Regions from separate parts of the Halomonas sp. KM007 genome, predicted to be linked through region 2. Evidence: riboswitches for the same ligand, from Rfam matches in the RefSeq annotation. Region 2 holds a riboswitch; the other holds the start of a gene.

Region 1 (5,238 bases), 1.3 Mb from region 2:
CGAATACTTTCAACAGCCCGTGGGCCAGGGTCATGATACCCAGGCTGATGCGCAGCAGGGCAGTGGCATGCAGGTGTGATGCTTGAGTCGTCAGTGTCGTCGTCATGGTGTTCTCTCGTGGTCGTCGGCATCCCCTCTGGATGCGATGACGCCACTTTACGACGACTGCCTGTCTGGATAATCCCTGCTTTTGGCACTTCACTGTTGCGCTGGGCGCGACAATCCCAGCGCCTTCTCCCAGGCGGGTGGGTCGCCCCAGGCAACCGTCAACTGGTCGATCAGGCGTGCCACTTTGGCAGGCAAAAACTGCCGGGCAGGATAGAGCGCGTGGATGTCCAGGTACGTGGGAGGTATCTCCTGCAATAGCGGCACCAGGCGGCCCTGGGCGATGCTTTCGGTCACCAGGAAGCTGGGCTGATGGGCGATACCTAGCCCGGCTTCCGCGGCATGGGTCAGCATATCGCCGTTATTGCTCTCCAGCGGTCCGTCGACACTCAACCACTGCTGCCCCACGCGCCAGTCGCCGCTGTTCTGGCCGCTGCGATAGCGTAGGCAACGATGGTCGGCCAGCGCCTCCAGGCGGGTGGGAGTGCCGTGCTGTGCCAGGTAGTCAGGAGAGGCGCAGAACACCATCTGGCAGCGTGCCAGGCGCTTGGCCACCAGGCTGGAATCCGGCAGGCTGCCAATGCGAATGGCCAGGTCGTATCCCTCTTCGAGCAGGTCTACACGGCGGTCATTGAGGTCCAGGCGCACCTCCAGGTGGGGATGATCCCGCATGAAGCGAGCCACCTCGGGAGCCAGGTAGCGAGTGCCAAAGCTCATGGGCCCGTTGATGCGCAGTCGTCCGCTCACGCTTTGAAGGCCGCTACCCACTTCATTGGCAGCCTCCTCCAGAGCCAGCAGGATCGCCTGTGCGCGGGCCAGATAGCGCTCGCCTGCTTCCGTCAGGTGCAGCCGCCGGGTGGTGCGCTGTATCAGCCGCGCGCCCAGCGATTCCTCGAGCGCCATGACCCGGCGCGATAGCAAGGTGCGCGAGAGGTCCAGGGCCTCCGCCGCCCGCGTGTAACTGCCCAACTCGGCCACCTTGACGAAGGCTGTCAGCTGGTCGAACTGGGTCATGACCTGAAGAACGCCTGGGCCGCCTGACGTGGGTCAGGATGGCCGCAAATGGCCGAGATCACCGCGAGCCCGTGGGCACCGGCGGCTTTCACCTGGGCGGCGTGCTCGGCTTTCAAGCCACCGATGGCCACGCTGGGCAGCGGACAGGCACTGGCCAGTTGGGCCAGCCCGGTAAAACCGATGGGCTGCGCGTGGTCCTGCTTGCTCCCGGTGGCAAACACAGGCCCCAGCCCCACGTAATCCAGCAGCGCCACGGGGGCACGCTGCAACTGTTCCAGAGTATTGATGGAGAGCCCGATGATCGCCTGCTCGCCCAGTACCTGGCGGGCCTGCATCACGTCCGTATCGCTCTGGCCAACGTGCAAGCCGTCGGCACCGCTGGCGTGCGCCACGTTCAGCCGGTCATTGATGATCAGCGGCACTCCGCTACCTGCCAGCACTTCCTTGAGACGCTTGGCCTGGGCAATCATGGCCTCGTCGCTGGCCTGCTTGTCGCGTAGCTGGACCAGCGTGACGCCTCCTGCCACGGCGGCTTCCACGGTACGTTCCAGGCCCGTGGAGGCGCATAGCTGAGCATCCGTGACCAGGTAGAGCGTAAGATCAACCGACATGTAGGGTCTCCGAGTGAGGTAGTGCAGGCAGGTCATCTGCCGTGAGCGAGTACAGGGTATCCAGCAGCGCCACATAGAAACTGCCCGGCCCTTCGGCCTGCTGCCCGGCGTGGCTGCCTGCCAGATTAAAGTAGGTCAGGGCGCCGAGCGTGGCGGCCAGCGGGGCGTGACGGTTGGCCGCCACGAAACCGGCGACCAGCGCGCTGAGCCCGCAGCCCAGGGTGGTTACCCGTGGCATCAGCGGGTGGCCGCCGGTCAAACGATACAGCGACTGGCCATCGGTGACGATATCGGTGGCCCCGGTCATGGCGACGACACAGTGATACCGACGCGCCAGGGTGATGGCCGCTTGGGTGGCATCGTCGGTGCTGACCGTGGCATCCACGCCCCGGCCCTGGTGGGCAAGGCCGCTCAGCGCCATGATTTCCGAGGCATTGGCACGAATCACACTGGGCTGGTAAGCCAGCAGAGACAGGCAGGTTTGCTGGCGCAGCCGCGTAGCGCCCACGGCAACCGGGTCCAGCACCCAGGGCACCGCGTGGGCCTGGGCTGATTGGGCGGCCAGCTGCATGGCTTCGGCCCAAGGGGTAGAGAGCGTACCGATGTTGATCGAGAGCGCTCCCGCGATGGCGGTAAATTCCGCCACTTCTTCCTGGGCATGCAGCATGGCGGGGGAGGCCCCGGCGGCCAGCAGCAGGTTGGCGGTACTGTTCATGGCAACGTAGTTGGTGATGCAGTGAACCAGCGGGGTCTGGTCACGCAGCGCGAGCAGCGTCTCGCGTGGGCTGGGTAGGGTCATGACTTCCTCCCGGCAGGGAGGTGGTGAATGGAAGCACCACGACTCCCTACGCCGGTGCTATCCGGTTCAGGTTCAAAGGGTGCTTCTCAGCCGCGTCGCGGCGCCCCTGTCGTAGGCGTACTATCCTCGGCCAGGCGGGATGTGTAAAGCCAATGGTGCGGAAAGATCAGCGAAACGCGATGCGTGTGCCGTAGGTCAGCATTTCATCGGGCGTCATGGCGCTGCCCGAGACGCCGATCATCTCGTCGCCACACTGGTCGGAACAGGTCAATACGCCGTGGGTCAGCCCCAGTTGCCCGAGGGTGTCGCGGATTTCTCCGGTGCCCAGAAACGTGCTGACTTGCCCCTGTGCATTGCTCAGGTCCGAGACGCCGTGGGCATGATGAAAGCGGACCTTGTAGATGCCATCCATCGAGACGACCTCCACGATGGGGGAAAAGCCGTTCTGTAGCGCGTTGGCCAACTGCTTCAACGTCAGGCGATCATCTAGCGTCATTTCAATGTCGGTCATGACACACTCCCAGGCTAACGATACGCTGAATGTACAGCTGTAGAGACAGTAGTGTAGAAGAGTTGCATAGAAAATCCACTACGACCAATGCCTGGGGAAGCGCCCCGCGCGCTGGCAGGCCTAGTGCACTGCATCCAGGGCGTGTTGCTGTAGTTTGATCAGCGGAATGATGTCCAGCGTGCGTGCATTGGTGCCTGACAGAATCACCGGCGGGGCCAGACCGACCTCTGCGGCTTCTGCCCAACGGTGGGCACACAGGCACCAGCGATCACCGGGCCGCAGGCCAGGAAAGCCGTACTCGGGGCGCGGGGTGACCAGGTCATTGCCCTGCGCGCGGGAAAACGCCAGGAACTCCTCGGTGACCATGGCACATACCGAATGAATGCCCACATCGTCGGTGCCGACCCGGCAAAAGCCATCACGATAAAACCCCGTCTTGGGCGAGTGACAGCAGGGGGTGAGCGGCTCACCCAGTACATTGAGATCACGTGACATGCGGCCTCCTCAGGCAGGGGCTAGAATTATCGCAGCGCCGCCCTCATACATGACCCAAGGGGCGGTAACGGCGGATTCGATGGGGTTCGCGTTAGCAGCAGCCTAAAGCCTTGTACATGGTATGGGCTTCGTCAAAGTATTTACGTACCAAAGTGCCTACTTGGGCACCAATTGCCAGATACATCACGCAGCAACAGGAGAAAGTCATGTCGTTTTCAGGTGAACAGCATCCCGGTGTTGCCCCTGCGGCTCCCCAGACCCAAGGGTTTCGGTTGAATCACACCATGCTGCGGGTCAAGGACCCGGAGCGCGCGCTGGCGTTCTATTCCCGCGTATTTGGCATGCAGGTGCTGCGGCGGCTGGATTTCGAAGAAATGCAGTTCTCGCTCTATTTTCTGGCCAACGTGGAAGCCGACGACCAGGTGCCGGAGGACCAGAACGCTCGCACCGCCTGGACTTTCAGCCAGAAGGGCCTGCTGGAACTGACCCACAACTGGGGCACCGAAACCGAGCAGGACTTTGCCTACCACGACGGCAATGCCGAGCCCCAGGGGTTTGGCCACATCTGCTTCAGCGTGCCGGACCTGGAGGCCGCCCAGGCCTGGTTCGACGAGCACGATGTCACCTTCGTGAAGCGTGCCGACCAGGGCAAGATGAAAGACGTCATTTTCGTCAAGGACGCGGATGGCTACTGGATCGAAGTGATTCAGGCGGATCGCATGGCGGCATTGGGCGGCTAACATGGCACATTTGCTGTTCCGGTTGCGCCACGTGACCGATGAAGAGGCCATGGAAGTGCGCCAACTGCTGGATGAACACGGCTTCGACGTGTATGAAACCCAGGCGGGGTTTTTCCGCCTGGGGGTCGATGCCATCTGGCTGCGCAACCCGGCCCAGCGAGACGACGCCGAGGCGCTGCTGGCGCAGTACCAGGTCGAACGCCAGGCCAGCGTGCGAAAGGCCCACCAGGAAGCGCTGGCCCGCAACGAAGCGCCGACCTGGGGGCGGCGTTTACGGGAGCAGCCGATTCAGATCGCGCTGGTGATGGTCGCCGTGATCCTGATCGCGCTGCTGACCCTGCTGCCGTTCATTGGGCTGGCGCGTTAGTCTGGCACACCGCATCCGTCAGGTGCCCGCGTTTCATGTACATCATGACGCCGTGCTCACCGGCCCGCAGCGATGGGGTGGCCCCAGGTGGGTAGCGGCACCAGCTGCCCTGCGGGTATTCGTTGCCCGCCTCGTAGAGCGAGCCTTCCAGTACCAGCAGTTCCAGCCCGCCCGGTAGCGCAGGGTAGTCGATGGTCACCTCATGCTCCCAGCGTTCCAGGCTGACCCGCTCCTGCGCGTAGGTGTGCAGCATCTTGTAGCCGATGCCTGGCCGCCGGTCGGGCTGCCAGGGCAGGCGGTGGGCAGGAATGGCCAGCTGCAGCAGGTCGTTGTCATCGAATTGATGCAGCTTCACCAGAATCAGCGCACCCTCTTCGCCAATATGGGGCGTATGGCCAGTGCCAATGGGATTGCGCAGGTAGCTGCCCGCAGGGTAGCGGCCATGTTCGTCGGCAAATACGCCCTCCAGCACCAGAATCTCTTCACCGCCGCCATGGGTATGATGGCTGAACTGGCTGTGCGGCGCGTAACGTACCAGGCTGGTGGCGCGGGCGACTTCCTCGCCAATACGGTCCAGCATCATACGTTCCACGCCT
Region 2 (5,238 bases):
TGATGATGTCGTCCAGCCATCGACATCGTTGTGTATAGGTTTAGTTTTGAGTCGTTAGGAGATTTGCGACAACCTCTGAACGGCGGGGCTTGTCGCGCACTGGGTCAGAAGTCCATTGGGTTAGTGAAGGGCAGTTATGCTTCCATGAAGCCCGTGTGTTCGATCAAGCTAACGCCTAGCGTCTCCCCACTTTTCCACAGGTGGTGCTGTAACTGCCTGAATAGCGTTGAAAATTTCAGTGCTATCAACGAGATCGGGGCTTTCCCGCCGGTATCATGTTGTTACCCCTAACACCATGAACCAAAAGGAAAACCCCGATGCTTCAAGATGCCAAAGACCGCGCCAAATGGAAAGCTCGCCTGATCGACTGGTGTGACGACCTGTCGGATCACCTCGCTCGACCCGTCGTGAAGCTGGCGGCAGAAACGCTCTTTGGCATCCTGGCCAGCGGTAGTTTGCGCCAGGCCGAGATCGCCCGCGCCTTGAAGGAACCCTGTCGGCTACACCACACGCAGAAGCGGTTGTCGCGCATGCTGTCCCGGCACAGCGAGCTTGCCTGGGCCGCGGAGCAACTGCAGCTCCAGCGGATCACGCCCTATATCACCGATGACATGGTGCTGGCCATCGATCCGGGCGACCTGAACCGGGATGGTGCCCCGACCAGTGAATACCGAACCCGCGTTCGCGACGGTGATACCGGCGAGATCGTCGGCGGTTATCCGCTGATCAGCGTGGTGGCACGCGACCTGAAGCGGGGCACCACCTGGCCACTGCTCACGCGGCTGCTATCGCCGGCTCGCGGCGGCTACCGCAGTGAAAACACCGATATCCTGAGCGTGATGGATACCGTGCAGCGCCATGTGGAGGGCCGGCCACTGTGGGTCATCGATCGTGGCGGCGATCGAGGGCGGCTGTGGGATGCCTGGCTGCGCGCCGAGCGTCATGTGCTGGTCCGGGCCGCCAATCAGCGCTTCTGGCAGTGGCGAGATACCGCCAAGACGTCGCAGCAGATTGCCCGAGATCTGCCACTGAAGCACCGCGGCCATTTGCGCCGTGGGCAGCATATCCCGGTGCGGTTCGGCATCACCAAGGTCACACTGCGGGAGCATCCGGAGACGCCGCTGTGGATGATCGTTGTCGATCATGAGAAGTCGGAGCGCCTGGTGCTGGTGACGACGCGCCCGGTGCGTGGTCGCCGCCAAGGCGAGCGGATGATTCAGGCTTACCTGGATCGCTGGGCCTGCGAGGAGGGGTACCGGTTCACCAAGCAGGGGTTCGACCTGGAGGGTGTCCAGGCGCGCCGTTTCACGACGCTGCAGAACCTGGTGGCGCTGGCCAGCCTGGCCTGGGCACTGCTTGCGGCCTATCAGGACCGAGCGCCGGAGTTGGTGCGGCACGCGCAACGTCAGAAGCGACACCGCCGGCTGATATTCCCGTTCTATAGCCTGCAGCGGGGCTGGCAACGTCTGTTTGCTCAGGGCCGAAGTGTTTTCTACCCCTTTGGAGAAGAGCGCCAGGCGCCGAGGCACGAATACCAGACTTGTTCACCTCCTCAGGAGGACTATGCCGATGACACGCCGGAAAATGGGGAGACCCTAGAAGCTAACGCCCCTTGCATCTCCCCCTCTCGCCTCCTACACTGCGCTGAATACTGCTTGACGGGGTGCCGGTGGAACCGGCTGAGATCGCTATACGGCTGGCTGCTACAGCAAGTCGTCACGGCGGGGCCCGTTGAACCTGATCCGGCTAGTACCGGCGTAGGAATCAAGCGGTGGTTGGGGTGCGCCGTGTTCACCTGATACCTTGCCCCAACTCACTCTCCCTACGCCCGTGCGCCGGTTCGCTGTACCACCGGAGGCATCCAATATGGGCTACCGCTTTACCGATCTCACCACCGCTTGCCAGAACGATTGGCGCGCCTACATCGAGCACGATTTCGTGCGCCAACTGGGCAATGCCACGCTGCCTGAGGCGTCGTTTCGCCACTACTTGAAGCAGGATTACCTGTTCTTGATCCACTTCGCCCGCGCCTACGCGCTGGCCGCCTACAAAAGCCCCACCCTGGCGGATCTGCGCCAGGCCCACGAGGGCCTGAAAGCCATCGTGGATGTGGAGCTGGGCCTGCACGTGGGCTTTTGCCAAGAGTGGGGCATCAGCGAACAGGAGCTTGCCGAACTCCCCGAAGCCCGCGCCACGCTGGCCTACACCCGCTATGTGCTGGATACCGGCAATCGCGGCGACCTGCTCGATTTGCACGTGGCGCTGGCCCCGTGCCTGGTGGGCTACGGCGAAATCGCCAACTGGCTGAACGCGCAGCCCTCTACGCTGCGCGGCGCGCAAAACCCCTTCGATGCCTGGATCGCCATGTACGAAAGCGAGGAGTTCCAGGCCGCCATGCAGGCGGAGCTTGCGTGGCTCGATGTCCGCCTGGCGGACGTCACCCCTGCCCGTTTTGCTGAGCTGAGCAAGATCTTCCGCGATGCCACCCGCCTGGAAATCGACTTCTGGCAGATGGGTTTAGACCTTTCTGAATAACCTCCTACAACATAGAGCAACCGTCATGACCAAGACCGTCAAAAGCAAAACCGCCCACTTTTTAGCCGAAACCGCCCAGGTCGATGCCGCCGCCGTGGCCCCACTGCCCGGCTCGCGCAAGGTGTACGTGGAAGGCTCACGGCCGGATATTCGCGTGCCGTTTCGGGAAATCACCCTCTCGCCCACCAAAACCAGCGGCGTGGATGAGCAGAACCCGCCGCTGTTGGTGTACGACACTTCCGGCCCCTACACCGACCCCAACGCCCGCATCGATTTGCGCCAGGGCCTGCCAGAGCTGCGCCGGGCCTGGATCGAAGAGCGCAACGACACCGAGTTTTTGGATGGCCCTACCAGCCAGTACGGCCAGCGCCGCGCCAACGACCCCACCCTTGCCCAGCTGCGCTTTGATTTGACCCGCACACCCCGCCGCGCGAAAGCGGGCAAGAACGTGACCCAGCTGCACTACGCCCGCCAGGGCATCATCACGCCGGAAATGGAGTTCATCGCCCTGCGTGAAAACCAGCGCCGCCAGGCGTTGGGTACGGCAGAGGTAGAGCGCATTCTGGGCCATCAGCATGCAGGCCAGAGCTTTGGCGCCAGCTTGCCCAAGGAGATCACGCCGGAGTTCGTGCGCGATGAGGTGGCCCGTGGCCGGGCGATCATTCCCAACAACATCAACCACCCGGAAAGCGAGCCGATGATCATTGGCCGCAACTTCCTGGTGAAGATCAACGGCAACCTGGGCAACTCGGCGGTCACCTCTTCCATCGAAGAGGAAGTGGACAAGATGACCTGGGGCATCCGCTGGGGTGCGGATACCATCATGGATCTCTCCACCGGCCAGAACATCCATGAAACCCGCGAGTGGATCATCCGCAACTCGCCGGTGCCGATTGGCACGGTGCCCATCTATCAGGCGCTGGAGAAGGTCAACGGCATTGCCGAAAACCTCACCTGGGAGATCTTCCGCGATACGCTGATCGAGCAGGCGGAACAGGGGGTGGATTACTTCACTATCCACGCCGGGGTACTGCTGCGTTACGTGCCGCTCACCGCCAACCGCGTCACCGGTATCGTCAGCCGTGGCGGTTCCATCATGGCGAAGTGGTGCCTGTATCACCATCAGGAGAGCTTCCTGTACACCCACTTCGAGGAGATCTGCGAGATCTGCAAGCAGTACGATGTGGCGTTCTCGCTGGGCGACGGCCTGCGCCCCGGCTCCATTGCCGATGCCAACGACGAAGCGCAAATGGCGGAGCTGAAAACCCTGGGCGAACTCACCCATATTGCCTGGAAGCACGACGTGCAGGTGATGATCGAAGGCCCCGGCCACGTGCCCATGCACCTGGTGAAAGAGAACATGGACAAGCAGCTGGAGTACTGCGACGAAGCGCCCTTCTATACCCTCGGCCCGCTGGTGACGGATATCGCCCCCGGCTACGACCACATTACCTCTGGCATTGGGGCGGCGATGATTGGCTGGTTTGGTTGCGCCATGCTCTGCTACGTGACGCCGAAAGAGCACCTGGGCCTGCCCAACAAGGATGACGTGAAAACCGGCATCATCACCTACAAGATTGCCGCCCACGCAGCGGATTTGGCCAAGGGCCACCCCGCGTCGCAGCGGCGCGATAACGCGCTCTCCAAGGCGCGCTTCGAGTTCCGCTGGGAAGACCAGTTCAACCTGGGCCTGGACCCGGACACCGCCCGGGAATTCCACGATGAAACCCTGCCGAAGGATTCCGCCAAGGTGGCCCACTTCTGCTCCATGTGCGGGCCGAAGTTCTGCTCGATGAAGATCAGCCAGGAAGTGCGCGACACCTATCGCGACCGCACCCCGGAAAACGCCAGCGAAAGCGACGCCGAGGCGGTGAAGCGCGGCATGCAGGAGCAGGCGGAGAAGTTCCGCCGGGAAGGCAGCGAGCTATACCAGGAGGTGTGACCGCTCTCCCCCCGCCTGCGGGCGGGGGGAGCAACCCACTGGATGTTCGGTCTCTTTGATGTTCGGCCCCTTTATTGTTATGTTATAACATATATACTCAATCAAGGAGCCTCACCGTGGGTCTGTTGAAACGCGTACCTCCTCTGCTGGCGGCAGGCATGTTGGCGCTGGGCAGCCTGAACGCCATGGCCGATGAGCCCACCCTGAACGTGGTGGCCTCGTTCTCGATCATCGAAGACCTGGCCCGCCAGGTCGGTGGTGAACGCATCGCGCTGACCAGCATCGTGGGCGCCAACGACGACGCCCACGTTTACGAGCCCACCCCCGCCGACGTTCGCCAGGTGGCGCAGGCAGACGTGGTGCTCATCAATGGCCTGATGTTCGAGGGCTTTCTTACCCGCCTGATCGAGGCCAGCGGTACCGAAGCCAGCGTGGTCACCGTCTCGGAGCACGCGGTGCATCTCGAAGACCCCATGGGCGGGCACTACCACTTTTATGGCGACCGGGCGGTGTTCCATGAAGCGCCCTACGACCCCCACGCGTGGCAGTCGGTGCCCAATGCCAGGGCGTATGTCGTGCGCATTGCCGACGCCTTCTGCGAGGCGGACCCGGAAGGCTGTGACGCCTACCGCACCAACCAGCAGCGCTACGCACAGGAACTGGAAGCGCTGGAGCAGGCAATCCATGAGCGCATCGCCAGGATTCCCGAATCCCGACGCACCGTGGTGGTGGCTCACCATGCCTTTCGCTACTTCGAAGAG

The links. A riboswitch is a leader RNA that binds a small molecule or an ion and turns the genes downstream of it on or off. The one in region 2 is predicted to bind thiamine pyrophosphate.
Region 1: linked by a shared signal. The riboswitch ahead of thiM (hydroxyethylthiazole kinase) and the one ahead of tenA (TenA family protein) in region 2 are both predicted to bind thiamine pyrophosphate.

The regions. Positions count from the first base shown of each region.
Region 1 covers NZ_CP136131.1:1,608,562-1,613,799, reverse strand. Annotated here, with positions in the region: gene RVM27_RS07475 (DoxX family protein) at 1-106, opposite strand, end outside; gene RVM27_RS07470 (LysR family transcriptional regulator) at 199-1,119, opposite strand; gene thiE (thiamine phosphate synthase) at 1,116-1,730, opposite strand; gene thiM (hydroxyethylthiazole kinase) at 1,720-2,529, opposite strand; TPP riboswitch at 2,556-2,647, opposite strand; gene RVM27_RS07455 (hypothetical protein) at 2,696-3,040, opposite strand; gene RVM27_RS07450 (DUF2237 family protein) at 3,161-3,535, opposite strand; gene gloA (lactoylglutathione lyase) at 3,742-4,275, shown strand; gene RVM27_RS07440 (DUF6164 family protein) at 4,277-4,642, shown strand; gene RVM27_RS07435 (cupin domain-containing protein) at 4,623-5,238, opposite strand, start outside.
Region 2 covers NZ_CP136131.1:2,935,873-2,941,110, reverse strand. Annotated here, with positions in the region: gene RVM27_RS13860 (IS1182 family transposase) at 1-38, shown strand, start outside; gene RVM27_RS13855 (hypothetical protein) at 786-1,529, opposite strand; TPP riboswitch at 1,650-1,781, shown strand; gene tenA (TenA family protein) at 1,867-2,535, shown strand; gene thiC (phosphomethylpyrimidine synthase ThiC) at 2,561-4,477, shown strand; gene aztC (zinc ABC transporter substrate-binding protein AztC) at 4,594-5,238, shown strand, end outside.